DNA from 2 places in the Actinoplanes sp. NPDC019969 genome. Region 2 is predicted to be linked to the other one. Evidence: riboswitches for the same ligand, from Rfam matches in the RefSeq annotation. Region 2 holds a riboswitch; the other holds the start of a gene.
What was found. A riboswitch is a leader RNA that binds a small molecule or an ion and turns the genes downstream of it on or off. The one in region 2 is predicted to bind cyclic di-GMP.
Positions count from the first base shown of each region.

Region 1: it holds a riboswitch for cyclic di-GMP, as region 2 does, so the genes downstream of both, ACZ3II_RS09175 (hypothetical protein) here and ACZ3II_RS14215 (Calx-beta domain-containing protein) in region 2, are expected to answer to the same signal.

Region 1 is NZ_JBVHFK010000002.1:583,609-590,888, reverse strand. It holds gene thiC (phosphomethylpyrimidine synthase ThiC) at 1-421, shown strand, start outside; gene ACZ3II_RS09180 (DUF5305 family protein) at 437-2,887, opposite strand; gene ACZ3II_RS09175 (hypothetical protein) at 2,997-3,449, opposite strand; cyclic di-GMP riboswitch class I at 3,467-3,541, opposite strand; gene ACZ3II_RS09170 (ribonuclease domain-containing protein) at 3,905-4,324, opposite strand; gene ACZ3II_RS09165 (hypothetical protein) at 4,473-6,266, opposite strand; gene ACZ3II_RS09160 (sensor histidine kinase) at 6,830-7,280, shown strand, end outside.
Region 2 is NZ_JBVHFK010000004.1:162,419-169,698, forward strand. It holds gene ACZ3II_RS14210 (ABC transporter ATP-binding protein) at 1-1,055, shown strand, start outside; gene ACZ3II_RS14215 (Calx-beta domain-containing protein) at 1,109-4,510, opposite strand; cyclic di-GMP riboswitch class I at 4,565-4,643, opposite strand; gene ACZ3II_RS14220 (Calx-beta domain-containing protein) at 4,948-7,280, opposite strand, start outside.

The sequences.
Region 1 (7,280 bases), on a different contig from region 2:
CGGCTGGTTCGGTACGGCGATGCTCTGCTACGTCACCCCCAAGGAACACCTGGGCCTGCCCAACAAGGAGGACGTGAAGGCGGGCATGATCGCGTACAAGATCGCGGCGCACGCGGCCGACCTCGCCAAGGGCCACCCGGGCGCGCAGGAGTGGGACGACGCGCTGTCCCGGGCCCGGTTCGACTTCCGGTGGGAGGACCAGTTCGAGCTGTCGCTGGACCCGGAGACCGCCCGGTCGTACCACGACGAGACCCTGCCGGCGGCCCCCGCGAAGACCGCGCACTTCTGCTCCATGTGCGGCCCGAAGTTCTGCTCCATGCGAATCAGCCACGAGATCCGCGAAGCCGGCATGAAAGCGAAGTCCGCCGAGTTCGTCGACGCGGGCGGCCGGGTCTATCTCCCGGTCACACCGACCGCCTGATTTCGTTCCGTACGGTCACAGCTCGTCGGCGTCGCCGTCGGCGAGCTGGTTGGCCGGTCGCTTCGCCGCGGGCAGGAAGTCGTAGATGGGTTCCGGGCCGGCGATCGGCCGGTTCCGTTCGGCCAGGTCGGCGATCTCGGCCCGGGCGGCGTCGGCGTCCGGCTTGCGGTCCGCTTCGCCTGCGGTCTCCACCCCCGCGGTGGTACGGGTGTCGCGCTCGGTCTCCTCGACCCGGCCCTCCCGCGCGGCCGGATCGGGCTTCCGGGATCGGGGTGTGCGGCGGCCGGTCCGCTTCCTGGCCGGTCGTTGCGGTTTCCCGCTCGGCTGCGCCGTCACCTCCGCCAGTTCGGCGAGTTCCTTCTTGAGATCCTCGATCGACTCCGGCGCGCTGTGATCCGCCGGGCCCTCAGCGGCGCCACCACCGGTATCCGTACCGGTCCCGGTCTCGGCTGCGTCGGTCTTCCGGTGCTTGCCGCCCGCCGCATCGAGCGGCTCGTCCGTTGGATCGGCGGGGCTGTCGGCCGTATCGCTCGGTGCGGCAGTGGACAGTTTCGGAGCAGGGCTCACGAGGACTTCCAGGGGAGCTGCGATCCTGGGCCCGAACGGCGGAAGGTCCGCGACAGTGGTCACCGGCTGATCAGAACCGGCATCCGGCGCAACCGCTGTCGCCTTCGCGCGGGCCCGCTTCGCCACCGCTTTGGCGGGCGCCTTCGCCGGTGTCGCCGAGCCGGCGGCCCTGGTCGTCCGTTTCCGTGCGGGAGCCTTCTTCGCCGTGGCCCCGGTCGTCGCCGGTTCCCCGGGCCCCGCACTGACCTCGATCTCAGGCGCGGCGGGTTGCGCGGGCTCGTCGGCCTTCTCCTCGGTGACATGGACCGGGTCCGGAGACCCGTCACCGGCGGGCCCCGTACGGGTAGCCGAGGCCGTGCCCTCCGGCGTCGACTTCACCGGCCGCCTGGCTTTGGGGGTCGCCGGAGTGACCGCAGAGGCCGGTTCGATCCGATACCGGTAGAGGATGCCCTCGTCCCGAACCACGAAGTCGTCAGCCCCATCCGGCCGAGTCCAGGTGAGGATCATCTGCCCGTACTTCTCAGCCAACTTCACCAACGCCGGAAACGAGTCCACGACGACGACTGGCTTCCCCGGCGGACTGGCCATCGGCTCCACCGGAACGATCAGATGCGGATACCGCCGCTGAATCTGCACCCGCGTCCGCAACGGCACATGCCGAACAGCCATGGTGGCTACGGTCACCGTACCGATCAACCCGATGAGCAGTAGGTACACGGCGTACAGCCGGGCCTGTGGAGCGGTCAGAAGGTGGTACCCGGATATGCCGATCTGCCGGATCTGAACCGTGCTGCCGGTGCTGGACTGGTCGACAACCAGAGCGTCCGGGCCTCCCACGAGGGTGAGCACGAGCGGGGCGAGATTCAACGAGATCTTCGGCGCGAAGACCGTGCCGTCACCGTGCTGGATCTCTGCAGTGATCGCGGCGGTGATCGGACCCATGTCGGTGCCGATCGCGGTCCCGGCCGCGGTTGTGCGCTCCGACCACCCGGTCAGATCGAGCTGAACCGAGTCGCTGTACATCTGGCTGGTGAAACGCTTGCGCTGCATCAGTTGCAGCGTCTTGTGCCATCCGTTCTCCGCGGACAGCCGCGCATTGACCGCGATGTGCCCGGGCTCGCCTCGATACTGCATGTGCAGGTCGACGAGGGTGGCCAGCTTTCGGAAGATCGGATCGGGAGAGTGGACCGTCGTGCCGTCGTATGCCGCGGACGGTTCGACCTCCGCCGAGTAGGAGAAGACCATCGACTCGCCAGGGCGCCCGGTACCCGCGACCGTCTCGGTGACCGGCTTCATCCAGCCGAGAACACCCAGCAGCAGGCCGGCCACCGCCGACACCGCGGTTATCGCAGCGAGCACACGAACAGCGGGATGCAGGCGGCGGATCGTCTTGATAACGACCGCCGCAGTCGCCCACGACCCGCCTCCGCCAGACATGCCCTTCGCTCTCTTCTTCCGGCGACCGCGCGCGATCATGCGGCGCGTCTTCGCTGCGCCCGCGCCGCCGCTGACGAACAAAAAGCTGATCATGCCCAGGCCGGTCGGGCTCAGCAGTGGCCGCAGCCAGCCACCCCCGCCGGGGACGTGCAGTACCGCGCGTCCGATCATCTGCTCGGCGGTGGGCTTGTCGGCGTCTATCGACTGGTTGTTGTCTCCCTTGAGGACATATCCCGTGTGGGCGTCGCCGCCGATGATGCGATGCAGTACCTCGATCTGGCCGTTGGCACCATGGTAAGCAGCGATCTGCCCTGTTTGGTACGTATCGAATTTGATGACGAATACCAGGTCGCCCTGGTGATACACCGGTTGCATGCTGATGCCGTGAGTGACGACATATGAAATGCGATCCGTGGTGACCGCCCAAGCGCCAATGGCCGCCATCACGAGGATGGCGGCCATTGTCAGACGTCGAACCTTGGAAACGATGGTGAACTCCCAGGCGGGCGAATCGCGCCCGCAGCGAGTAACTGACCCTGGCTTCGCCTACGGTTCGAGCATCTCAGGTGCTTTATGCGACCGTGGGCACAACGGCGACGTCGAGCGTCGTCACACCGGTGTAGTTACCGGTCGGGTCAAGGCAGGTCCAGGCGGTGCCGCCGGCGCTCGAGCATGCGTAGAAGAGGCTGTTCTTGTTCGTCGAAGTGCCGCCACCCGACGCGATCTTGACCTTCACCGAGGAGGTGACGGGCAGTGTGACACCGCTGCCACCGTCGATCTTGATGTTTACACCGGTGATCAGGTTGGGGTCGGTGGCGTCGTGGGTGAAGACCGCCTCGGTCAGGCGGGCGCCGACCACGGACTTCGGGGCGGCCAGCGCACCACCAGCGATGATGTTGGTGCTGCCGTCGATGTTCCCGCCGACAAGTGCGGCGGTGACGCCGTTCGCGGTGAAGGCGGTCGAGCCGGCGGCGACAGCGCCTGCGACAGCGACGCCACCAACGAGCTGCATGATGTTACGCATTTATATGTTCTCCCCTGGTCGGTAGCCCAGCCGGCCTCGTGGGCCCTGTGGCTTTGCGTCCCCGGCTTGCGGCGGGTTTGCGTTTGTCGGCCCGAGCGAGTTGCTCGTTTTGGTTACGCCAGGTTGTTCGGTCGGGTAGGGGTGGGCCTAAGCGTCGAGCCCATGATTTTTCGCGGCGATGTCGAGGTTCTCGCACCTGAGACCGAACGAGGTGCTAGTCGGTTGCCGAACGGTTTCCGAGGCTGGTCGCGGCCCGGCGAAACGGGCCGGAACGGGTCGCGGCGACCGTCGAGAGGACGGTCGTCGCGCGTACCAGGAAAGCGGTCTTCCGGGCCGAAGTGTCCGCACCCCTCTCCGGCTCGCCTCCTCCCGGATCGCGTGAGCCGTCGCTGAGGCCGGTGGTGATGGGTGGGAGGCGAGGCTGGGATACGGCCGGCGGGTCCGCGGGGTCGGGGTCAGAGCTTGTAGAAGGTGACGTAGTGGTCGGGGGTGAAGTAGGCGACGCGGGTGCTGCGGTTGACGACGATGCGGTAGGCGTCGCGGGAGGCGCCGCGCGTGCGGGAGTAGACGTCGTACTCCGAGTAGGTCGCGGAAGGGAGCTGGCCCTCGCGGTTGTAGAAGGTGCCGCCGGTGTAGTTGTAGTTGCCGTAGGGCCACGCGTACCAGCCGGCGGAGGTCGGCCAGCCCAGGGACTTCCAGCCGGTGAAAGCCGTGCGGGCGGCGGAGCACCGGCTGATGGTGCAGCTGGAGTGGACGGCGGCCTGGGCGGCGTCGGTGGCGGCCGGCGCGACCACCGCGGGGGCGACGAGAGCGGTGCCGGAGAGGGCGAAGACCAGGGTCAAGCCGGAGAGGAACCGGCCGATGCGGGTGCTCATGATCGGGCTCCGATGCGTCGAGGCGGGGATGTGACCCGGACATCGATCATCGTTGTCGGTGCGTGCGGTCGGCGGTACCTCCCGAACCCATCATTCCATCGGTGTTCGCCGATGCTTGCGTGACGGAAACCGTGCCGCGAGGGGCCGGTCAGGCGCCGCCGAGGCCGTTGACCCAGTCGACGTAGTCCTCCTCGCGGGCGCCGTTCTTGCCGCGGCGCTGGTCCGGCTGAGGGGCGACGGGAGGCGGGGACACCGGCTGCGGATGCGGGAGGGGAGCGCTGACGGCGGTCGGCTCGGGGACGAGCGGGCCACGCGGGGTACGGGCGGCGACCCGCGGATGCTCGGCGGTGTCGATGCCGACGCGAGGACCGGGCTGGGTGGCGGCGAAACCGTTGAACGAGCCGGTGTCGCCGGTCAGGGCGGTGGACGGCGTGGCGGCCTGGGGTTCGGGAGCGGAGCGGCGCGTACGCCATCCGCGCCGCAAGCCGCCGCTCGCGCTCTTGGGGGCCGGCTGCTGTCCGGAGAAGCGGGCATCCGCGGACGAGGCCGACTGGTCGGCGAAGCCGGGCGCGCCCGCGGGAACCCGGTTGCCGGGGTCGGCGGGCTGAGCGGGGATGCCGGGAGCCGAGGGCCGGGCCGCGTCGCCGGAGCCGTTGACCTGGGCGGAGGCCTTCCGGGCGACCGGCGCGGGGATGCCGGGAACGGAAGCCGAGGCAGGGATGCCGGGGGCAGGCGTTCCGGGAACAACGGCTGAGGCCGAGGCAGAGTATCCGGAGGGGGCGCCCGGGGTGGGGGAGCCGAAGGGGGTGCCGCTGCCCGAGGTGAAGGGTGAGGAGGCGGCGGAAGGCCCGGACGGTGTGGCGGTCAGGTCCTGAAGCGGATGCGGCCGGTCGGCGACGGAGAAGACGCCGGTGTCGGACGGGCGTAGCTGGTCCTCGGGGCGCTGGGCGGCGGCGGCCGCCGCCGCGGCGATGGCGGACTCGGTCGGCACATCGCGGCGGGGAAGGCCGGTGGTGGGCTCCGCCTTGGCGTCCGAAGAAAGGCCGTCGGCAGAGGAGGCGGCAGCAGCGGGGGAGGAGCTGGTGGCGTGGTCCTCGGGCGCGCCGCGCAGGATGGCGGCCAGGACCGAACCGAGGACGCCGGCGCCGCTGGCGGTCATGGCGGCCCAGTACGGGTGGAGGCCCAGCCCGGAAGCCGAGCCCGGCCCGGCGATCAGGTAGGCCAGGGTCAGCAGCGCCGGGCCGGCCAGGCCGCTGAGCGCCACGGCCGGAGTGGAGAACTGCCGGCCGCGGGCGGTCCAGCCGATGATCAGGCCGGTGATCAGGGCGAGCGCCGGCATCGTCGCGAAGGCGATGTAGTCGGCGGCGGAGGCCGGGACGAAACCGCCCTCCAGCACGCCGAGGCGGACCGTGGCGGGGGTCTTGCCGGGCGTCAGGGACGGCGCGACAGAGATCAGCGCCACAGCCCAGACGGCCAGGCTCACCGCGGTCAGGCTCCAGCGGGCCACCGCCTTGGCGGCCGCGGCGTACCCGGCGAAGATGCCGATCGCCGCGCCGAGGGCGGCGCAGATGCCGATGACGAGGACCGGCTGGACGCCGGTGACCTGGGCGGATCGGGCCGGCTGCATGGTCAGCGGCAGGACGGCGAGGGCGCCGGCTCCGGCGGCCAGGCCCATCGCGAGCGCGCCGCCGCCGCCGACCGGGCGGGGGGACCAGCGGGGGCGCAGGCCGGTGGCGACCACGGCGCCGATCGCCGCGGCGGTCATGGTGATCCACGCTACCCAGGCGAGTTGCGCTGTCCATTGGTCACGCTGGGTGATTTCCAGGGTCTGGTCGAGCCGCACCATGCCGAGCCCGTAGGCGATGCCGAGTTGGCCGGCTCCGACGACCGCGGCGGCCGTGAGGGTAGCGGCCAGCAGCTTCACCCAGCTCCGAAATGCCATGCCGCGCACGTTACGGAATGTTCCGTGTGGTGCGCCAGTCCGGGGTCCGCTTCTTAAGGCACCCTAAAGTCGAGATCATCTATGATAGAGAACCGTCAATGGAAATCCGTCACCTACGGTGATCTGTGGGCGACGTAGGGGCCACTTGCCAGATCGTAGGTCCGAAGTGGACACTGTCGCGCACGGACACCGAGTCCGTCACGTCGCGCCGATTCTTGCCACCGTGTTCATCGAGGTCGGGGAGGCGAACTCCCACATAGTGGTTGGAATCGCGATGCTGTCCGGTGACCGTGACCTCACGGATGGTGGCGTGTGAGGTATTCGTGCACGTCAACCTCGCCGAGGGTGGATGCGCGACAGTCTCGCGCGCGGTTATCACCCGGACAGGTGAGCCTTTTGCGGGAGCTTCCAGACTTCCCAAAGGGTCGGCGTTCTGGTGAAATCGCCGCCGTGCCGGAAACGGCGCGGGTCTTGCTGCGGGCGCCGGACGGGGCCGGACCGCGGCCTTCCATGGGCCGGCTCCTGCCGTGGTACGGAGCGTGGACGACCGCGAAGGAGAAGTCGTGAGCACCCAGGCTGCGCGGCCGACGTCGGGTGGCGGCCTCCGCGGGCTGCGGAACGCACGCTTGCGCGTCAAGATCGCCGGCCTGCTCCTCGTGCCGTTGACCGCGGTGGCCGGCATGGCGTTGATGCGGTCGCTGGAGATCCGGGAGCAGTCCGAGGACGCCACCCGGGTGGCCCGGCTCACCGCACTCGGCGCCGAGCTCTCCGGCCTGGGCCGGCTCGTGCACGACGAGCGGATGGCCGCCCTGGAGTACCTCGCCGACCAGAACGCGCCGGAGACGGCGTACCGGGAGACGAGCAAGGCGGTGGACGCCCGGGTGCGGGACTTCCGCGCCGAACGCGCCGAGATCACCGATACGCCGGCCCGCGTCCGGGACCGGCTCGACCTCATCGACAAGCAGCTCACCGGCCTGGCCCAGACGCGCGCCGAGGTCAGCCGCCGGGCCGGGG
Region 2 (7,280 bases):
TGTACGCGTCCAGCTTCCGCGCCCAGTTCATCTCCGGCCTGATCCAGCCGGCCATGATGTTCATCAGCAACCTGAACTACGTGCTGGTCGCGGTCGTCGGCGGTCTGCGGGTGGCGTCCGGGTCGCTGTCGCTCGGCGAGGTGCAGGCGTTCATCCAGTACTCGCGCCAGTTCAGCCAGCCGCTCACCCAGGTCGCCAGCATGGCCAACCTGGTGCAGTCCGGGGTGGCGTCGGCCGAGCGGGTGTTCGCCCTGCTCGACGCCGCCGAGCAGTCCCCGGAGCCCGCCCCGGCGGACCTCGGCCGGGTACGCGGCCGGATCGCCTTCGAGAACGTGTCGTTCCGCTACCTGCCGGACAAGCCGCTCATCGAGAACCTGAACCTGGCCGTCGAGCCCGGGCAGACCGTGGCGATCGTCGGGCCCACCGGCGCCGGCAAGACCACACTGGTCAACCTGCTGATGCGGTTCTACGACGTCACCGGCGGGCGGATCACCCTCGACGGCGTCGACATCGCCACCATGCCACGGGAACAGCTACGCGAACAGATCGGCATGGTGCTGCAGGACACCTGGCTGTTCGGCGGCAGCATCGCCGACAACATCGGGTACGGGGCGGACTCCCCCACCCGGGACTCGGTCCGGGCGGCGGCCGAGGCGGCCCACGTCGACGGCTTCGTCCGGATGCTTCCCGACGGCTACGACACCACCATCGACGAAGAAGGGTCGAACGTCAGCGCCGGCCAGAAACAGCTGGTCACGATCGCGCGGGCGTTCCTCGCCGAGCCGAGCATCCTGATCCTGGACGAGGCGACCAGCTCGGTCGACACGCGTACCGAGGTGCTGATCCAGCAGGCCATGGCGACGCTGCGCAGCGGGCGCACCAGCTTCGTGATCGCGCACCGGCTCTCCACCATCCGCGACGCCGACGTGATCCTGGTGATGGAGAACGGCACGATCGTCGAACAGGGCACGCACGACTCGCTGCTCGCGGCCGACGGGGCGTACGCCCGCCTCTACTCCGCCCAGTTCGCCCAGGCCGTCGCCGAGGTGGACTGAGGCATACGGAACGGGGGCGGCCGGTCGGCCGCCCCCGTCTCGGTACTGCCCGCTTACTTGATCGTCACGGACTTGCCCGCGGTGGTGGCCGCGTTGATGCCGGACGTCCCGGAGACCGTGGCCCGGATGGTGACCTTGGTCTTCGACTTGATGCTGACGGTCTTGGTGAAGTTCGCCGCCGTCGTCGTGCCGGTGGTCAGGTTGACCCACTTGCCGCCGGAGAGCCGCTGCACGGTGACCTTCTGGCCGGCCGCCTTCGGGTTACCGGTGACGACCACCTTCAGCTTGCCCTTCGACGGCGAGCTGATCGCCAGCGCCGGGTTCTGCGTCAGCTTGACCGTCCGGACCGCCGAGACCTTGTCGTTCGACGAGACCGCGAACGCCCAGCCGGTCGTGATCGACCGGGTGAACCGGAAGTTGCCGCTGCCGTCCGCCTTGACCGAGACCAGCTGCTTGAAGTCCTTCACGTCGGTCTCCGGCAGGGCGGCGCCCCACAGCCAGACCGAAGCGTTCGGCGACGCCTTGCCGGTGATCGTGGCAGTGCCCGCGCCCTTGCTCGGCCCGGAGACGCTGAGCGTCGGCGTCACCGCCGGGGTGCCGGGCTCGCCCGGGTCGGTCGGGGTGGTCGGGGTGGTCGCGCTGTTCGCCTTGATCGTGACGGTGGCATCACCGTTGATCACCGAGGCGCCCATCGGCCCGGGAGCCCCGAGCCGCACCGAGAAGTACTCGTCACCCTCGGCCCAGCCGTCGTTGATCAGCGGAACCTTGATGCTCCACTTGAGGACGTTCGCGGGGACCTCGGTCACGCCCTTGGTGTACTTGAAGTCCTCGCCCGCCTTGGCCGTGCCGTCCGACGTCCAGAACGGGATGGTGACCGGCTGGGTGCTGGAGGTCGCCTCACCGGTGAAGGCCAGGGTGACCGGCACCTCCGCGTAGCCGTCCTTCTCGTGCGCCACGATGTCCGAGATGGCGACCGCCGGCGGAAGGTCCAGCGGGTCGTCGGCGATCTTCACGGTCGTCGACGACGTGGCGAAACCGGTCAGGATCGACGAGATCTCGTTGGCGGTGATCGAGATGGACTCGTTCGGCTCGTCGATGGTGTCGCTCAGGATCTCGATGAGCTGCGCCGGGTAACCGTTACCGCCGGAACTCGCCGCGAACTTGCCACCGCTTGCGGTGAGCAGGCCCGACTCGCCCCGGCGCACCTCGATGTCGAGGGCCGCCAGGGTGTCCGGCACCTTGAAGTCCACGCCCGGGGTCGCCGGCTCCGACGCGCCGCCACCCACGGTGAGGCCGAGGTGGTAGGTGTACTCGGAGACGCCGACGACGGTCCCGGTCACCGGTAGGGTGCCGCCCTCCGTGACAGTGCCCAGCTGGTAGGTCAGCTTCGGCTGGGCATCGTCGTTGCCGATCGACACCCGCGAGACGTACACGGTGGTGTCCGCCGAGTTGATCACGTTGTTGGCCGAGGCCGTGGCCGAGGTCCGGGCGAAAGTGACGTTGAAGGTCTGGTCCTTCTCGAAGACCTCATCGCCGTTGATCGGGACGTCGAGGTATCCGACCGTCTCGCCGGCCTTGATCGTCACGACCTTGTTGACCGGCTGGGTGTAGTCGTTGTCGCCTGCGCCGACACCCGTATCGTCGACCGCGCTGGCGTCCGCGAACGTGGCGTCGAAGGCGACGTCGGCGGCAGCCGGACCGGTCAGCCGGACCGGGATCCGGGCCAGGGTCGTGCCGGTGTTGCCCTCCTGGACCTTCACGTCCTCGGTGGTCCAGGACGGCGCGGCGTCGTCGTCGGTGATGTTGAACTCCTGGTCGCCCAGGTAGGTCGCATCCACCACGCCGCTCGGGCTGGTCAGCCGGAGGACGAACTTCTCGGCCGGCTCGGCCTGACGGTCGCCGATGATGGTGACCGGGATGGTCACCTCCTTCGTGGCGTCCTTCGGCACCGTGACGGTCCCGGCCTTGCCCTCGTAGTCGCTACCGGCCTTGGCCGTGCCGTCCACGAAGGTGTAGTTCAGCACCGCGTCAGCAGGCGAGTTGGTGTCGAACTTGACGTAGATCTTCTTCTCGACCGGGCCCGTGCTGCCCTCGGTCCAGGTGCGCGCCCCGTTGGTCGTCGGGCCGGTGGCGGTGCCGTAGTAGACCGTTTTGCCAGAGCCCGTGTCGGTGATGATGCCGTTGGCGTAGGCCTTGCCGAGCGCAGCGGTCGGGCCACTCGGGAGGTTGATGGTGGCCCGAACGCCTTCGGGACCCTCGAAGTCGGGCCCGTCGTCGTTCGTCGTGGTCAGCACCATCAGGTTGCTCGACGGGGCGTACGACGGGATCGTCGTGGGCGTGCCGTTCGTCCAGAGGATGTCCTCCGTTCCGTCACCGGCAGGGGCCGCCACCTTCGCCGCGGTCGTCCCGGAGATCGCCTCACCGGCCACGGCGACTTCTACAGCGACACCCTTCTCCGAAGGGTTGGTGAGCGACAGCGGGAAGGACAGGTAGGTGCCCTCGACCGCCGACTCGGAGTTGGCGATGCTGACCTCGGGCAGCTTGTCGTCGTCCCGAATGCCGACCTTGACCTTGTCCTGGCCGCTGATGACGTTACCGCCGAGGGCAGCGCTGGTCACACCACCTGCGAGAGTACTGCGAGCGACGTCCTCATTGACGCTGAAGTACTGGACGTCGGACTCGTCGGAATTGTCGTCCCAGAGCGTCACCGTCGTCGTTCCGACAGTGCTGTTCGCCGGGATGGTGATGATGGCATCGGCAGGCAGCGCCGTGTAGTCCCGGTTCGCCTCGCCCTCCGGCGTCGCCATGTCGGTCTTGAAGTCGGTGCTACCCGCGACAGCGGCCGTCTTGACCGGCACGATGACGTCACGGGTCTGCGGGAACGTCTGCCGGGCGGTGATCGTCACCGTCTTCTGGGCGCCACCGGTCGCCGTCTCGTCGACCGTCGTCTCCCCGGACAGCGTGATGAGGTTGTTCGAGTCGGTCCCGAGGATCGTGCCGGTGCCGCTCTTCGTCAATCCGCTGGCGTCGGTCGCCGTCAGCGCGAGGGCCTCGGTCGTATCCGCGTCCTTGCGGGTGTTGACTGTCAGCGTCGCCTTGTACGACCCGCCCGCGGACACGGCCGGGAACGAGATCTCCCGGGGGGCGACACTGACATAGTCGTTACTAGCCGTCAGGTTCGCACCACCCACAGCGTTGACGTCGCCGGTGTCCGCCGTGTCGCCGGTGCTGAAGCTGAAGATGCCCGACGTGGAGCCGGTGTAGGTCAGGGTGAAGGTCAGCTTGCCGCCACCCCAGTTGGTGGCGTTCGAGATCGTCAGATCGTCGATGTTGCCGGTCGGCGCGGCGAACGCTGGCGAGCCGACGAAGACGCCGGGGACGAGGCCGATCGCGACAGCGGTGGCGGTCGCCAGGGCTTGCTTGACTCGCGTGGGTCCCCAGAGCGTGAACGGCACCCGCTCTCGCGGCGCCGCTTGGATTGGTCGATGACGCATTCTCTTCCTGTCTCCTTCGGCGGCTGGGCTACCTCCAGCGGGGAGGCCCCTGGCTTTGCGTCCCCGTCTCGCGACGGGTTTGCCTGTTCGGGTACCGCACCTAGGGCGGTTCGGGGTGCCGGTTTGACCGGCCCTCAGCAGCGCAAACACCGGGTGCGACGTTCCGCTTCGGGTGGCGCTAACTGCAATCTAACCGGCGTATCGGCCCGTTCGCGGCGGAACGCATTTTTCGGTAGAAAGACCTTCACATAGCCGGTATTCGGCCTGGACGTGTGGCTCTGCCCGGCCGCGACGACCACTCTGACCAGCGGCGAACTGTACTCGGGGGTCGTACCCCCAGGGTTGGAAAACGCAGGAAGGGCGGCCCGAAAGGACCGCCCGCACCACCGCATCGCCTCTTATTTCACCGTGACCGTCCGGGACGCCGAGGTTCCGGCGAGAATGCCGAGCGACGGCGTCGCGGTGATCACCGCCCGGAAGACCGCGCTGCTGCCGGGGGTGAGGCCGCGGACCGTGGTGGCGAAGCGGCCCTTGGGGCCGAGCCTGCCGTCGTCGACCTCCCGCCACGCCCCGCGGATCTGGCGTTGCAGCCGCACGGTCTGACCGCCCTCGTCGGGGTCGCCGGCGACGGTCAGCGTGACGGCGCCGCGGGCATGGGAGACCGCGGTCAGGGCCGGTTCCTGCCGGATCCGCACCAGGCGCACCGGCGAGCTCATCCCGGCGGCGCGGGTCTGGAACCGGACCCCGATGCCGATGGCGGGCTGGAACGTGTAGGCGCCGTCGTCGTCGGCGACAGTCGTGCCGACGATCTTGAAGGTGCCGCCGGCGGACCCGCCCGTGCTGAACAGCTTCACCTTGGCGCCGGCGGCCGCGATGCCGGTGAGGGTGACCCTGCCGGAGCCGGATCGGCCGGCCGGGGCGGTCAGCGTGGGTGCTTTCGCCTTGTCGTTGTCGGTGACGGTGACCGTGCCGTGCCCGCCGGTCACCGACACGCCCGCGGGAGCCGCTACGCCGAGACGGACGGTGAAGGTCTGCGCCTTCTCGTCGCGGGTGTCGTCGATCAGCGGCACCCGGACTGTGCCGGAGTCCTCGAGCGGGTCGATCGTGACGGTGCCGGCGGACTTGCGGTAGTCCCTTCCGGCTTCGGCGGTGCCGTCGGCGGTCTGCCACGGCACGGTGACGGCCCGCTCGGTGGAACTGGCGCCGCCCCGGAAGTTCAGGGTGACCGGCAGATCCGCCGCGTCGTCGTCCTCGCTGACCGTCACATCGCCGACCGACACGGTGGGTGGGCGGTCGGCCGGGTCGTCGGTGATCTGGAGACGGAGGACACCGCCACCGAGGGTGAACTCGGCGATCTCGTCGTCCTCGTCGATGGTGTCGTCCTTGAACCGGATGGCGCCGAGGGTGATCCGGCTGCCGCTCGGGGTTCCGGCCGGGATGACGAGGCCGTCGCCCAGGTCGTAGTCGGCCGGTTCGGCGCCGTCGCCGCCCAGGGTCCGGTGTTCGACGACGAGCTTGCGCTTCTCACCCGGCGTGATGCGGACGACGGACCGGGTACGCGCCGCCGTCTCGTCGTCGCCGATCACGAAGTCCCGCTGCGGCGTCCCGGTGACCGTGCCGACCACCTCGAAGCTGCTGCCCTCGGCGACAGTGGCGGTGGCCTGTGCGAGCGTGACCGTGGGTTCCGGGTCGTCGTCGGTGATGGTCAGGGTGGCCCGGTGGGAGGAGCCGCCGGGGAGCGACACCGTGACCACGGCGGTCTCGTCACCCTCGTACACCCTGTCCTGCAGGATCGGCACGGTGATCAGCGCACTGGACTGGCCTTCGGGTATCCGTACCGTGGTCGCGGGTCTCTCGAAGTCCTCGGAGAGGGGCTCGATCGCGACGTCGAAGTCGAGGTCGCCGGCCGCCGGCCCGCTCAGTCCGACCTTGATCGTGGCGGGGCCACCTGCCTCACCTGCCGTGACGTCACCCACCGTGAACTCCGGCAGTGGCAGGTCCTTGTCGTCGTCGATGATGACGATGCGGCCCTCGGCCCGGTCGACGCCCACGTCGGCGGGGCTGGGACCGAACACCCGGACCGTGACGGTCTCCTCGGGCTCGGCGCGCTTGTCGTCCACGATCGGCACCCGGATCACACCGCTCGTCCGGCCCGGCGCGAACTCGACGACGCCCGTCCTCGGCTCCGCCACGTCCTCGCTGCCGGCGAGCACCTCGTAGCTGACCGAGACCCGCTGTTCGGTGCTCGTCGCGTCGGTGCCGAGGAACTCCAGGTCGACCGGCACCTCGGCGAGGCCCTGGTTCTCGGCGACCGTCACGGAGCCGGCCGAGACGGCGGGTGGCGCGTCCCGCGGGTCGTCGAGGATCTCGTAGCGTGCCTCGACCGGCGGGCCCTGGGGGCTCTCCAGGACGGCCTTGACGGTCTCGGCCGCCTCGTCGGCGGTGTCGCCGGCCAGGTTGATCGAGTGCAGGGTGACGGGGCCGGTGCTGCCGCCGGGCAGTGTGACCGTCACGTCGCCGCCGGTGAAGTCGGTCGGCTCCGCGGGGTCGGCGCTGCCCGGGTCGCCGCTGAGGCGCAGCAGGTAGCCGATCGGGTCCTCGGCGACCCCGGACGGGGTGGCGATCACGCCGACGGTGCCGCCCTCGGTGCCGGACGCACCGGTGTTCAGGGTGAGCGCCGGCGCGGCGTCGTCGTTCTTGAGCCTCAGCTCGTCTCTCGCCGGGTCGCCGG